One region of the Desulfitobacterium chlororespirans DSM 11544 genome, then DNA from elsewhere that is predicted to be linked to it. Evidence: riboswitches for the same ligand, from Rfam matches in the RefSeq annotation. Region 1 holds a riboswitch; each other region holds the start of a gene.
The links. Region 1 has a riboswitch for cobalamin ahead of cobT (nicotinate-nucleotide--dimethylbenzimidazole phosphoribosyltransferase). Riboswitches for the same ligand answer to the same signal wherever they lie in the genome.
Positions count from the first base shown of each region.

Region 1 (4,929 bases):
GATTCGTTCTTATTGCTCATTTGAAGACCTCTTCTTTACAACCTTGAATTTTTGTTTTAAGACGTAAACGATAAAAAGGAGAAAGACTCCACATATTTCGACAATTAGGCCATAGACTCCCAGGATGTTTTTCAGAAATACAGCTTTATCAATGGTGGTAGGATTAATAAAGACAGCAAAAACAAATACAATCACGGCAATGCTGATCCCTAAAAACAGACGGGATTTTTTGGAAAAAATATGTTTTAAGCCTTCCACACCGGCATAGTGAAACAAAGCCAAAATCAAAAAAGATCCCGCCGTCCAGGAGACAATTTGAAACGCTTCCATTCTTTGAATAAAATTTCCTACATCAACAAAGCGGGCAAGAATATAGACGGAATACAATTGCCTGGACCCCACTTCTACACTCAGAACCATAATGGCAAAGAACATGGAGATGGTGATGGTCAGGATACCCAGGCCAACTCCCATGAGTTTTATCTTGTACATGTCTTTAGGATTATTATGGTATGCCATTAAAACGCCCATAATAATGCAGATCCCGAACCAAGCCGAAGGAAGCATGGCCCCCCTTAGAACCTCCTCTAGGCTGTGCTGGAACATGGGCCTCAAATTATCAAACTCCATATTCCCAATATTAAACAGCATGATAAAGAGAAAGGAGCCAAGAACAAACGGAGCGATAATCTCAGAAAGCCTCATAATCACTTCCAGCCCGGCACTGCAGGCGTAGGTACTCACCAATAAAAGCACGATGGCAAAGACATAGCGCGGAGTTTCCGGCATCACCATCGAGGCAAAGAATTCGATAAGAATTTGCGTAAGGGTGATGGCTACACTAATACAATAAAGGCTGAAAATTCCAATCATTACCTTACCTAATGTTCTGCCGAGGATTTTCTTACTGTATTGAAAAATTGTCTGATTGGTATAAGCCCTGCCCATTTTATATAAGAAAAAGCCCAGCATTGTTTCTATAACCATAGCCACCAGAATAGCCAGCCAAAAATCCTGCCCCAAATCTCTTATGATTAGATTGGGCATGCCTAAAGACAGCGAAACAATCACGAAATAAGTACAAAAGGATTGACGGCTTGAGATTTTTACATTCATGGATTTCACACTTTCATCATTACGGATAAGTTAGTATTAGGATGAACGCTCAGCCTTATACATTTTCCGAGGAGATGGGGGCTTGGGTCGTGTAGCTTTATCCCACATCCGCGCAGCTTATGGAGCGACCGGTGTAAAACAAAATCCTGGAGACTCCACCTTCGGATCTTTTCAGAAAACAAAAAAAGCCGGCCCCATAAGCCGGCTATCCAAAACTATGACTGAGCGGCCAACCCTTCCCTGGCCACCAAAAAATCCACAAACTGACGGGCCGTTCTCCCCGAACGGGCATTATGATTCATCACCCAGCGCAGAGCCTGCTGTCTTAAATCCTCTTTGGGAATTGCCAGCCCATCCTGAGCCGCTAACTCCTCGACAATCTTCAGATATCCTTCCTGATCCGGTGTAGGGAAGGTGACCGTAATGCCGAAACGGTCGGATAAGGACAATTTTTCCTCCATATTATCCCGCCGGTGGACTTCCTCAACCTGACGTTCGCCGAAGGTTTCTCTGACCAGATGGCGCCGGTTGGAGGTGGCATAGATCAGTACATTTTGGGGCTTCCCTTCCAGCCCTCCCTCCAGCAGGGTCTTCAGATTCTTATAATCACTTTCCGTGTCTTCAAAAGAAAGGTCGTCAATAAACAGGATGAACTTCAAAGGCTGCCTGGCCAGGAGCCGAATAATCTTCGGGTAGTCATGCAAGTCTGTTTTCGATAATTCGACCAGGCGCAGTCCTTGCTCACCATATTCCTGCACTAAAGCTTTCACCAAGGAAGATTTCCCGGTCCCACGATTGCCATAGAGAATCACATTATTGGCCGGAAGGCCTTTCAGAAAAAATTCAGTATTCTGGAGGATGATTCCCTGTTCCCGTTCCTGATTAATCAACTTGCTTATGCGCATCGGCTCAGGGTGTACCCCTTCAAGCCTTTCCATACGGCTCCGCCATTTGAGAGCCATGCACCGGCCAAACAATCCGGTACCCATGGTTTGATAATAAGCAAGCAGCGCCTCCACCATTTCCTCTTCTGTTCCCTGAAGCAGACTCTGCTTCAACCTTTTCTGAGCGGTGAGGAGATACAGCTCAGCCTGATTTCCTTCTTTTGCATAAGTTTCTTTTTCCCTATCCATATCCGGAAGACTTAGCCAGCCAGGCCAGCTTTCCGGGCGCAATGGCTCCTCCAGCCAGAGGCCCGGCTCTTCCGTCTCCTGCTCTGCACACCGTGCCTTAACAGCATCCTTAATATCTTCCGCCTTCAGCTCGGCAAGCTCCCGCAAATACAGCAGTTCCCGACCAGCCAGCCGGCAAAGCCCGGCCGGGACCCGGTCCTTTCCCTGTTGAGCTGTTTGCCTGGCCAGCTCATTGTCGTCTTGAAGCATACGCTCCCAAAGATAATCAGGCCAATGAACCTGGGTCGCTAAAGAACAGAAATAATGATAGTCTTTATAAATTGCCATCAGATCAAATTCCTTGCTCCCTATCCTCTGGAACAGGTTTTGGAAAGAAGCCGTCACCGGGTCCCCTATGATGCCGCGAAAAACAACCATTCCGTCCAAAAGAAGGGCTAACCGGGTAATTTTCGTCCTATTCACATCATGCACATCCTTATTTTCTTCTCGTGTCCTAGTACAACCCCTATCTTAAATCCTTTAATTCCTTAAGTAAAGGGTTGACAAAATCTTCTTCTTTGCTATTCTATAATTAATTAAAAAAATCCATTCTTTGGTGCCCCTCAAGGGGAGAATAGGGAAACCGGTGCGATTCCGGTGCGGACCCACCACTGTGTAGGATGAGCCTAAACCATAACCACCGGCCAGACCGGGAAGGGGTAAAAAGCGTTTGAATCCAAGCCAGGAGACCTGCCAGGAATGAAGAAAGCCTTTCCATGGGTGCTATGGAAAGCAGCGGCGACGAAGGCAAAGTCCCGACCACTTATGAAGTGGCGGGACTTTATTTTTTTATCAAAGGAGAGGAATACAGATGAGTAAAACCGAATTAGAACAGGACAAGCTAGTGGATGACTTCTTGAGACAGGAAAATTTAAGTGACGCTTCCCTGGAGGAATGTGAAACCGCCTTAAACCATCTTATCCAGGGAATACACGGCCTTGACGAACAGGTCATGTCCGCTGTGCAAACCCGTTTAGATTCCTTAACCAAACCCCAAGGCAGTTTAGGAGTCTTGGAAGCCCTCGCCAAACAACTGGGCGGGATTCAAGGTCAGCCTTGGCCGGAAGTACAAAAGAAAGCCATTCTGGTCATGGCAGGAGATCATGGCGTGGTGGCGGAAGGTGTCAGTGCCTTCCCCCAGGAAGTAACCCCGCAGATGTTCTATAATTTCCTGGGCGGCGGGGCGGGGATCAATGTCCTGGCCCGTCATGCCGGCGCCGAGGTGATCTGCACCGATGTGGGCATGGCTTTCCCCCTGGATCCGCCGGAGCTTATGGCTCACCGCATCATGAACGGAACCCATAACATGGCCCAGGGGCCGGCCATGAGCCGTAAAGAAGCTCTGCTTTCCCTGCTGACCGGCGCTAAAATCGCCCGCCAGGCTATTGATTCCGGAGTGAATGTTCTGGCCACGGGGGAAGTGGGAATTGGCAATACCACCCCCAGTACAGCCATTATTTCTCTCTTGACAGGCTTGCCGCCTCAGGAAGTTACCGGACGGGGCACCGGTCTGGATGATGCGGGACTCATCCGCAAGCAGGACGTCATCGCCCGCTCTATCGCCATCAATCAGCCCGACCCCAAGGATGGAGTAGATATCCTCAGCAAAATAGGGGGCCTGGAGATCGGTGCCCTGGCCGGGGCAATTCTTGCCGCAGCCTACTCCCGCGTACCCATCCTTTTAGACGGAGTCATCTCCACTGCCGCCGCTCTCATTGCTGTCCGTATCTGCCCCACGGCCCGCTTCTTCCTGATTCCCTCTCATTCTTCTGTGGAGATCGGCCACAGAGCCGCCCTGGAACAACTGGATCTCAAACCCATCATGCACCTGGATTTCCGGTTAGGAGAGGGAACAGGAGCCGCTATCGCTTTCCATCTTCTGGACGCCTCCATCCGCATTCTCAACGAGATGGCTACTTTTGAATCCGCAGGAGTCAGCGGCAAAAATTAAGCAATCACCGGAGGTAATTATGTCAGATTTTGTGCTCATAACCGGCGGAGCCCGCAGTGGCAAGAGCCGCTTTGCCGAGCTTCTGGCCGCTCATCCCGGCCTGCCTGTTACCTACATCGCCACAGCCCAGGTCTATGATGAAGAAATGGCTTTGCGTGTCAGAAAACATCAGGACCAGCGCCCCGCCCACTGGGGCTTGGTGGAAGAACCCCTTGCCCTCCCCGACCTGTTGGAAGGCCATGCTCAGGATAAAGGGGTCCTTTTAGTGGATTGTGTAACCCTGTGGCTGACCAATCTTCTCCTTGCCCGCTATCCGGCAGAAGATAATCTGACTGAGCAGGAGTATACCCAGGCCCTCCATAGGTTAGAGCAGGAGATTCTCGAACAGGTCCGCATTGTCGCCCGTATAGCCCAGGATATCGGCCCTCAGGTGATTATGGTCACCAATGAGGTGGGAGACGGTATCGTCCCGGATAATCCCCTTTCCAGGTTCTATCGGGATCTGGCCGGCAGGGCCAACCAGATCCTGGGGCAGAGCGCCCGCCATGTCTATTCCGTGGTCGCCGGCTATCCGACGGAGATCAAAGCTGCCGGTCAGGCCTTGCTGGATTCCTTGCGGCGAGAGGATGCCTAGCATGCGCAAATTATGGATCGCCCTGACCTTTCTGACCCGAATACCACTCCCTCAGC
Region 1 covers NZ_FRDN01000015.1:44,363-49,291, reverse strand. The annotation lists gene BUA14_RS21610 (spore germination protein) at 1-20, opposite strand, end outside; gene BUA14_RS21605 (GerAB/ArcD/ProY family transporter) at 10-1,116, opposite strand; gene BUA14_RS21600 (ATP-binding protein) at 1,332-2,711, opposite strand; cobalamin riboswitch at 2,825-3,000, shown strand; gene cobT (nicotinate-nucleotide--dimethylbenzimidazole phosphoribosyltransferase) at 3,100-4,239, shown strand; gene cobU (bifunctional adenosylcobinamide kinase/adenosylcobinamide-phosphate guanylyltransferase) at 4,259-4,873, shown strand; gene cobS (adenosylcobinamide-GDP ribazoletransferase) at 4,866-4,929, shown strand, end outside.

Region 2 (4,929 bases), on a different contig from region 1:
TGGAGTGCTGCCGTCACGACGAAAATTGCCGACTATCCCGATGTGCTGGATTTGATGGCGGAGACGGGCTGCCAGAGCCTTTTTATCGGTTTTGAATCGATCAATAATTCCTCATTGCATGGAGTAAATAAGGATAACCAGTTCGAGAAGTATGAAAAGATTATCACGGAAATTCACAGCCGGGGCATTATGATCAATGCCAGCATGGTCTTTGGTCTGGACGGGGATGAACCGGATGTTTTTCAGAGAACACTGGATTGGCTGGTCAGGAACAAAATTGAAACCTTAACTTCTCATATTCTCACTCCCTATCCCGGCACAGAGTTGCATGGCCGGATGAAAGAGGAAGGCCGCATACTCGATCATGAGCTGTCAAAGTACAATACTGCTCATGTGGTCTTTCAGCCCAAGGGAATGACGGCAGAGGAATTAGATAAGGGCTATCTATGGATCTACTTTGAGTTTTATTCCTTTCCCAATATATGGCGCCGTAGGCCGGAACATAAGGCCCAGCGCAAATCTTATTTTTTATTTAATATTTTATACCGTAAATTCGGTAGGTTTACATCGGCGCTGGCGCGGATTATCCTCATGAGAACCGTAGGGCGGCTGGCAGCGTGGATCTCTTATCGGGTAAAGTAGGATTCAATCTTTTTCTCAGTGGGATGGTCTCCTCAACTCTTGTCATGTACGACCCGCCCATTGTTGTTATAGAAAAAGTCATATTCCTTGAATAGGATGATTGACAGATTTGATTGAATAGTATAGCATATTAATAACGTGTGTTGAAAAGCATCAAATAAAGTAAATTTATTAGGAATAATTCGTTGCTTTCGCAACTAGTTATTCAGAACTACTAACTACATAAGCAAAGGGAAGAGCATGAACGAGCGTATAGACAAAAGAAAATCACTGATCAAGGCTATTTCAGCCATCGATCGTTATAGTCAGACCTATATCGGCAGAAATATCAAAGACTATAACATCGGACAGGGACAATGGGCATTTTTGACCCAATTGCTGTTTAATTACGATGGCATAACCCAGGAAGAGCTAAGCGAACTACTCAATATCGATAAGGCAAACACAGCGAGAGCCTTGAAAAAGCTTGAAGAAGAAGGTTATGTATACAGGGAAGAAGATCCTAAAGACGGCCGTAAAAAAATTGTCTATGTTACAGCAAAAGCAAGGGATTTTGAAGAGGAATTTCATGAAGTGTTTAAAGGATTGAACCGAATTCTGGCCAAAGATTTTACAGAGGAGGAGCGGGAAACCGCCAGGCGGATTTTATATAAAATGCTGGATAATATCGCCGATTATGAACGCAGGCACAGGTAAAAAGACGGTCTGAGGAGGAGAAGTCAGTGGAGATCTTAATGAAACCGATCGGATATATCCGGTCTCCTTATAAGGAAAAGGGCGACGCCCCCAGGCAAAGCACTCTTTCGGGAGAAACGATGGCTGTTATTGAAGTTCTCGAAGAATACCAGGAAGGTATTGCCGATATCCAAGCAGGGGGCTATGGGGCCATTTTGTTTTATTTTCATAAATCCCCGGGATATAAGCTGACGACCCTTTCCCGCAGAAACAATCAGGTCATGGGTGTGTTTTCCACACGATCTCCCAACCGGCCCAACGGCATCGGCCTGTCCATAGTCCGGTTCAGGAAAAGAGAGGGTAACCGCTTGTTTTTCGAAGGAGTGGATATGTTGGATAATACTCCTGTACTTGATATTAAGCCTTATATCGACCTAACCACTGGTCAATTGAACGAGACTGGTTTCAGCGATAAAGGGATATAGTTTGGTTGTTTAAAGCTGAATAAGAAACTATTGACAGGTTTACGTAAGTAATGAAAAGGGAATCAGGTGCAAATCCTGAGCAACCCCCGTTACTGTAAGCGCCGTTAAAGATTTATTTATCTTCATGCCACTGGCGAAGACTGGGAAGGCGATAAATAAAGGCGCGAGCCAGGAGACCTGCCTGTTGATAAAACTACAATTCATTTTCCGGAGGGGAGGGTGGTTTATTTTCTTTGCCCAAAATCAAGCGGAAGACGTAAGAAACCAGGGCAGAAGCTTGGATGCTCAAACGAGAAGAAGTCAGAAAGAAAGGTGGAGAACAATGGAGAAAAGCTATAGACAAAAAACAGCTGCTTTATTGGTCATCGTCATGATGGTGCTCCTGGGGGGCTGCAATTCAGCAGCTGCCAACAAACCGGCGGAAAACCCACCTGCTGAAAAAGCAGTTGCAGCCGGGACTTACACGGCGAAAGCGCCCGGTTATCACGGGGATCTTGAAGTGACAGCGGACGTGGATAAGGAAGGAAAAATCACGAAGATTACTGTAGGCGAAAATACGGAAACTGAGGATGTTGGCGGCATCGCCATCGAGAAAATACCCCAGCGTATTATTGAAGCTCAGTCCCTGGATGTGGATGTGGTTGCCGGTGCGACACTGACCAGTAAGGGGATTATCAATGGGGTGGCCGCGGCTTTAAAGGAAGCCGGTCAAGATCCTGTTCAATACGGCTATGTCGCTGCTGAAGAGGGGAGCGCGAATGTAATATCCCCTCTGAATAAGGATACCATGCCCGTTAAAAAAGAGACGACAAGTTCTATAACCATAAAGGATGTCAAAGGCAGAGAGGTAACCATTGACCTGCCTATTTCCTCCTATGCTATCAGCACCATGGATGTCATCGACTATATTATACCGCTGAAAGGGAAGGAGGCCTTTTCAATGCTGGTTGCTTCCGGACAGGACGGCGGCGGTGGCATTCAAAAATATGCCCAGCTGTATAAGCCCCTGGTTAGGGACTATACCCAGCATATAGGCCAGATCTCCGATCATAACGCGCCCTTTGACCTGGAAATGGTGCTGTCCATGAATCCCGATGTTCTCATCGTCAACTCAGCCATGGCTGCCCATAAATATGCCTTGGAAATAGAAGATCAGCTTGCGGCGGCAGGAATCGATATCGTGCTCATCGATGTACCCGGCAAAAAATTAGATAAGTCGGTTCAGGAGACCATGAAGCTCTTGGGCAAGATATTCCAGGAAGAAGAAAAAGCCGCCGAAGTCGTGGCGTTCATGGATAAGCAGTATGGACTCATTACTGCCAAGAATCTTGCCCAGCGTCAGGATAAGCCCACGGTTTATTATGAAAAGTCAGGCTACTCCGAGGTCTTCGGGAGCACAGGAACCAGCGTTTCCGGGTGGGGTCTGCCCATTGCTATTGCCGGCGGTGACAATATTGCCGATGCCGTGCTTTTAGATAAGGCATCCGCGGGAGGAAGCAGCAATACCCTTGATCCCGAGTATGTCATCAAAGCTGATCCGGATTATATCATTCTCAGCGGTGTCAATGACGGTTGGCTGGACAGCCTTAATAAAAAGAAAGAACCCCCACAGTACGATATTATCAACAGAACCGGCTGGAGCAATTTGCAGGCGGTTAAAAATAACAAGGTCTATGAATTTGCCCATTCAACCAGCCGTTCCATTTATGCCTTTTATCCTTGTCTGAAGATGGCCAAGCTCTTCTATCCTGAAGAATTCGCAGACCTTGATCCGGAGGTGGTCCTTGATGAATTTTTCGATAAATTTATGCTGGTGGACAGCGATATCAGCACCTGGTTTACGGGCCTTGAAAACAGTACTTCCTTAAAAAAATAAAAACGGCAAAGGGCTTCGGAAAGTTGGCGCCAACGATCCGCAGCCCTTTTGGATGCCGGTTTGAGCTGATTTCAGCCAAGAAAGGCTAAGGAGTGAATCAAGATTAAGCATGAAGAAAATGCCAACCGCAAATTATATAATCAGCTGATCAAGAGAAGAATCTTTTTGATTATGAGCTTTTCACTAGCAATGATCGTTTTAGTGGTCCTGAATATTTCCATCGGTTCCTCTTCCATAGCGATTAGTGAAGTATTGCGGGTGCTGCTCACGGGAGAAGGGGATGGACATAACTCCATGATCATCAGGGATATCCGTTTACCCATGGCTCTTATGGCCATCGTGGTGGGTGCATCCTTAGGTATCAGCGGCTGTGAATTGCAAACCATCCTGCGCAATCCCATCGCCAGTCCTTATACCCTGGGAATTTCCGCCGCCGCTTCCTTCGGAGCGGCCATGGGATTGATTTTGAACGCTAATGTGCTGAAGGTCCCGGAAACCCTGGCTGTGACGGTCAATGCTTTCGCCTTTGCCCTTTTGGTGGCAGTGGCCATCTATACCTTTTCCAGGCAGAGACAAATCAATAAAACGGCCATCATTCTTTTTGGGGTAGCGTTAAATTTCTTGTTTAACTCTCTGACCATGATCTTGCAGTATGTCGCCGACGAGGATAAACTGCAAAGTTTAATCTTCTGGAATTTCGGCAGCTTATTGAAAACCACCTGGGGCAAATTTTTTATTGTCCTTGTGGTGCTGATAGTGTGTTTTTTGGTTTTGTTCAAAAATGCCTGGAAACTGACCGCAATGACCCTGGATGATACCAAAGCCAGAAGTATCGGTGTCGATACGGCCAAAGTGCGGAGAATGGTTATTTTCGTAAGCTCTTTGCTGGCTGCCGTATCGGTCTGCTTTGTGGGGACCATAGGATTCGTCGGTCTGATCGCCCCCCATATTGCCCGTCAGCTGGTCGGTGAAGATCAACGATTTTTTATGCCTTTATCAGGGCTGTTGGGTGCTTTTGTCATGGGTCTGGCTTTTGTCATCAGCAAGCTGATGGTCAGAGGGGTTATCCTGCCCATCGGCTTGGTTACCTCAGTTATTGGTATTCCTTTCTTTATTGCCATTATATTCAGTAAAAAAATGAGGAGTATGTGATGTTAAGGGTAGATAATTTAAGTTTCTCCTATAAAACCTATAAAAAAAGCAAAGCACCCCTTAAGGTGTTTGCCAATTTTAATCTTACCTTTGCCAAAG
Region 2 covers NZ_FRDN01000006.1:332,662-337,590, forward strand. The annotation lists gene BUA14_RS09910 (B12-binding domain-containing radical SAM protein) at 1-642, shown strand, start outside; gene BUA14_RS09915 (MarR family winged helix-turn-helix transcriptional regulator) at 883-1,338, shown strand; gene tsaA (tRNA (N6-threonylcarbamoyladenosine(37)-N6)-methyltransferase TrmO) at 1,365-1,802, shown strand; cobalamin riboswitch at 1,821-2,001, shown strand; gene BUA14_RS09925 (ABC transporter substrate-binding protein) at 2,125-3,678, shown strand; gene BUA14_RS09930 (FecCD family ABC transporter permease) at 3,850-4,830, shown strand; gene BUA14_RS09935 (ABC transporter ATP-binding protein) at 4,830-4,929, shown strand, end outside.
Region 2: linked by a shared signal. The riboswitch ahead of BUA14_RS09925 (ABC transporter substrate-binding protein) and the one ahead of cobT (nicotinate-nucleotide--dimethylbenzimidazole phosphoribosyltransferase) in region 1 are both predicted to bind cobalamin.

Region 3 (4,929 bases), on a different contig from region 1:
CCTGGAGACAATATCTTTCAAACTATCTCGCTCACGATTGAGGCTTCCTGCAAAGCACAAGACTTAAATAGTCCACTTTTTCCAGCACTTCCTCCGGATCGAGCAAACGAATCTCTTCCCCCGCCTGACCTACCCGGGTAGCTAAAACCGCCTGTGACCCGGTTCTTTGGATATGATTCAGTACATCGGGCAGATTCCGCGATACTTTCATTAAGACGAGATTAGGGTATCGTTCATACTCCTCTAAACCTTCAATCCCCGGCAAAACAATCAGAGGCTCATCACCCGTGGCTAAAGGCCAATTTACTCGGGCAGCGGCAGCGGCCATAGCCGTGATCCCTGGGATGGTCTCTATTTGGTCCGGCTCAAGCCGCTCTCTTAGAATGGTCAGTAAATAACTATAGGTACTGTATAAGGAAGGATCACCTAAAGTAAGGAAGGCAACCGAATGCCCTTGACCGAGCTCCGCCTCAATCTTCTCCGCTGCACTCTGCCAAGCGGCCTGGAGTATGCTTTCGTCGGCGGTCATCGGCATTTCCAGCTCTAAAATGCTGACTCCGGAGGGGCAGTGTGACTGGGCAATCTCCCAGGCGACACTTTCCCGCTCCATCTTGGATTTGGGTATGGCGACGACTTGAATAGCTTGTAATATTTCCACGGCCTTCAGGGTAATGAGCTTAGGGTCCCCTGGTCCTACACCCACCCCATAGAATTTGGCCTTTTCCCCGATCAGGATGTTTACTGTGTTTTTGTCTTCATTCCTATCCTTCTTCACTTTGTTCCTCCTTAGTTCCTCGTCTCGCAGCCAGTTTGCAGTTCTGCAGTGCTTTTTCCCCTGCCAGGGGTCTTGGCTCCTGTGTTTGAGCGGAGACCTCAGCTTCCTTTTCTTCCTGAGAGTATAAATACAGGATTTTGGGCCTGGGCAAGATGAATATCCTTAATGCCCTTCCAGCGTACAGCTTGGATCGAAACCACCTCAACATCCTCGTATTGCAAGCTTTTCAGGGCCTCCATACCATGAGCTAATGTCTCTAAAGTTACGGCAGTCACGACTGCCCGTCCCCCAGGTACCAGAGGGGCTTGGTGTAAAATCTCCCGAATCTGTCCATGGCTTCCGCCAATAATACAGACATCCACAGGCGGGATTTCCTGTAATGCCAGCGGTGCGGAGCCACGAATCAAGCGCAGGTTTCTTACCTGAAATTTCTCCTGATTCTTCAGGATCAGCTCTTGAGCCTCCGGATTTTCTTCCACCGCATAAACACAGCCGCGATGAGCCAGAAAAGCAGCTTCAATGCTTATACTTCCCGTCCCTGCTCCTACATCCAGGACCCGGCTCGCGGGGATAATTCCCGCCTTAGCCAGAACTTGAACGCGAATCTCCGTCTTGGTCATGGGGACATCACCGCGCATAAACTCCTCATCCTTGATGCCAAAGCTCCTGGACGGGGAGAGCAAAGATTGCTCCGGCTTATGCTCTGCTTCTTCAGGATAGAGGATCATCACCGCATTGGCGAAATCTTCTTCTGAATTCATAAGCTGATGAGCATCTGTATTCAGCCAACGCTCTTCCGCATAGGTTAAGGCGTTGCCAAGTGAGATTCGCGGATTAAAACCATAGGTGTGATAATACTCAGCGACCTTCCGGGGTGAGTTTTCACCTCCAGTAAGCACTCCCACAGGCCGGCTGAGCTGTAAAGGCAAACAGTTCAGCGGACGGCCATGGACACTAAGCAGTTCAGCATCCTGCCAGGGCACCCCTGCCCGGGCAAAGGCCAGCTGAATGGAGCTGAGGCCGGGCAACACTTGAATTTCTTCTTGTGGAAACTCCCTTTTCAGCCAGGGAAGCAGACTATAAAAACCTGGATCACCGGAAACCAGAACACTGGCTTTTTTGCCCTGCTGCAATACTTTCTGCAAGGTTTGCTGAGTTTCCGCCAGATTTCCAGTGACTCGGTATGACTCTCCTTGGAAATCCGGGAACAGCTCCAAGGCTCGTTTCCCTCCTACCAAAACATCGCTCTGAGCGACCATTGCTTCAACAGCCTGAGAAACCCATGCACTCGTACCAGGGCCTATCCCCACTATTTGAATCATCCCATCACTTTCCCCTCGATTAAGCTCAATTAAAAAGCAAACTAAATAAAGAAAACCCGGCTTCGCCGAGCCTTAAACCCATACCCCCAAGTGAGGTGAAGCCGCTGGTTGCCCTTATGCTTAGAAAGTATATAGCACAAGCTTATACTTTCTGATAGTGCAAAAAAAGAGCCCTGAGCGGCTCTTTGATTCTTCCCTTCGGCAATTCCGAAATCGTCACTACACCCATCGCTCGTGGCCGTAACGCAATGTTCAAGGCAGGTCTCCTGGCTTCCAGTCTTTATGCCTCTTCCCTTCCCAGGCTTATCCCAGTGGGCCTTAAGAGACACTCGTGGTTCACAGTGGCGGGACCGCGCCGGATTTTCACCGGCTTCCCTTTTCTTCCTCTAAAGAGGAACCTTGAATACTATTCGGTTGTTGAGACAACTTAATTCGAATTACTAAACTATTCTCTATTTTCGCCAAAATTCCTCCTCCATCGGGGGCCAACGCCAAAATTCTTTGCCGATCTCCTTAGCCGGAGCGTCCCAGGCGATGATCTCTCCGTTAAGCAAAGTAAAAGCAGTTCCCACCTGAAGTTCCCCATGCACATGGTCTTGAGCCCGGTGACTTGCCCTTTCAGCCAGTTTAAACAAAAGACTCCCCCAGCCCTTGCTGCGAATTTCTTCGGCAGCACCTTCAACTGTCGGCAACTCCGCGATGGCCTGCAAGGAATTCTGATCCATACCAGCCAGGGCGGCATGAGCTACCAGGATCTCCATCCGGGCATCGGCAACATGAGTATGAGTATGGAAAATTCCCCCGGCCACTTTAATGAGTTTGCCAATATGACCTAAGAGGAGCACCTTTTCGATCTTGCGATAAGCAGCCTCTTCCAGTAAAAAGCCCACAAAATTACTCATCTGAATAATGGCTTCCTCAGGAACCATGAGCTGCTCCCTGGCTACCCTAAAGCCATAATTGCCAGGAGTCAGAACAATGGCTTTATGTCCATAAGCGACGGCTTGATCCAATTCAGGCAGGATCGAATTCTTAAAGGCTTCTTCCGACATCGGCCGCACGATACCCGTTGTACCTAAAATCGATACCCCTCCCATAATTCCCAGTCGGGGATTCAAAGTCTTTAGAGCAAGCCGTTCCCCTTCAGGCACTTCGATCACCACCAGGACTTCTTCCTGGGGAAATATCTCCCGTACCGCGGCCTGAATCATGGACCGGGGAACAGGATTGATAGCGCTTTCCCCCGGAGGAATCTGCAGACCCTTTTTGGTGACAACTCCGATGCCCCGCCCGCCACGAATGCGGATTTCTCCTCTTTCAGAAAGGAGCTGCACCCTGGCTACCACTTCCAAACCATGGGTGACATCGGGATCATCTCCCGCATTTTTGATAATGCTTACCCAAGCAACATCTTCTGCCATGTCCCATCTATGTACGGACAATTGAAGCCGTTCGCCCTGAGGCAGCGGGATATCCACCTCTGTTCCCTGATGCAATCCTTTCAGCAAAAGGCAGGCAGCTTTTGCCGCCCCTGCTGCACAACTGCCCGTAGTAAAGCCCGTTTTCCATGAATGCCTGTCCTTCGTCTTTTTCCTCATATCCGCCGCCCCACCCATTATTGTATTTAACTCTAATGCTATCATTTCACCTCATAATTTCAAAATCCTTCATTTTGATACGAACCTTTTGCTCATAGTTTTTATAAAAAACGTCCAATTCCCCAATATAGTTTTCTTTCCAGGGTTTGTTGCGGCCACAATAGTGAATAATCGCAGTATTGTGGCGGACCCAATCCAGATCAATTTTAGCATCCCAATACTTGGGGTTCAGATTATAGAGGGCATAATATCGTTCACTGAGATTATAGATTTTCGCATCTACAGTCAGGGTTTTATCACTATAGACCCCATTGAGAACATCCTGGTCAGGCAGGAATAAGCGGTGCTTGTACTCTTCAATATATGCGTAGACTTCATGAACATCCTGTTCCTGACGCAGCAGGGACAAGTTCATCATCATCACCCCCGAATTGACATAGGTGCTGTCTTCAACCATATTAAGCCTGACGTGATTAAGCTTTTTCAATAGTTCCTTAACATGGGAGGCTGCTGCGAAGAAGTTTCCCTGGAAGTCTATCGTGTAGAGTTCCTTTAAAGGATTTATGACAACAAGATCAGGATCCAGGTACAAAATCCGTTCAAGGTGATCGGGAAGATAATTCACTGCAAAAATCCGATAATACATTTCCTTGGGATAGCGGCTGGTAATGGGCGCCTTGCTCAAACCTTCATCGGCTAGTTTAATTCCTTCAATCTTACATCGTGAGGTATCAATGGCCTGATCGATACGTGCAAAGTCCTCCTTGGACATGGCGGAATGGGCTACATAAACTGTAAACTGCTCCCCTGGATTGGAGTCAAGCAGAGAGGTCAGCATAACCATTAACTGTTTTACATAGCCCGAATTCAGGGTGACTAAAATATTCATCGTTTTACCCCTTTGCTGATTGATCTTATCCTGATTGATCATGCTGATTCATCTTAGAGTAAGAAGATGATGCGATGCAGCAGCTTAACGCCAAACAAGGACTGGGATGTCAAAACATCACCAGTCCTTGTTTTCTACCTGGAGAGCACCGCCATAAATTCTTCTCCGGTGATGGTTTCCTTTTCCAACAAATAACGTGCTAATTCATGAAGCTTTTCAATATTTTCTTTTAAAATTTCGAACGCTTTTTTGTGGGCGCTTTTGATGATGGATAAAATCTCCTCATCAATCTTGGCTGCGGTTTCCGGAGAACACATCAAAGAAGTATCGCCACCAAGGTAAGGA
Region 3 covers NZ_FRDN01000005.1:291,403-296,331, reverse strand. The annotation lists gene cobI (precorrin-2 C(20)-methyltransferase) at 32-775, opposite strand; gene BUA14_RS07275 (bifunctional cobalt-precorrin-7 (C(5))-methyltransferase/cobalt-precorrin-6B (C(15))-methyltransferase) at 874-2,097, opposite strand; cobalamin riboswitch at 2,337-2,514, opposite strand; gene cbiD (cobalt-precorrin-5B (C(1))-methyltransferase CbiD) at 2,550-3,713, opposite strand; gene BUA14_RS07265 (glycosyltransferase family 8 protein) at 3,742-4,626, opposite strand; gene ftsH (ATP-dependent zinc metalloprotease FtsH) at 4,719-4,929, opposite strand, start outside.
Region 3: linked by a shared signal. The riboswitch ahead of BUA14_RS07275 (bifunctional cobalt-precorrin-7 (C(5))-methyltransferase/cobalt-precorrin-6B (C(15))-methyltransferase) and the one ahead of cobT (nicotinate-nucleotide--dimethylbenzimidazole phosphoribosyltransferase) in region 1 are both predicted to bind cobalamin.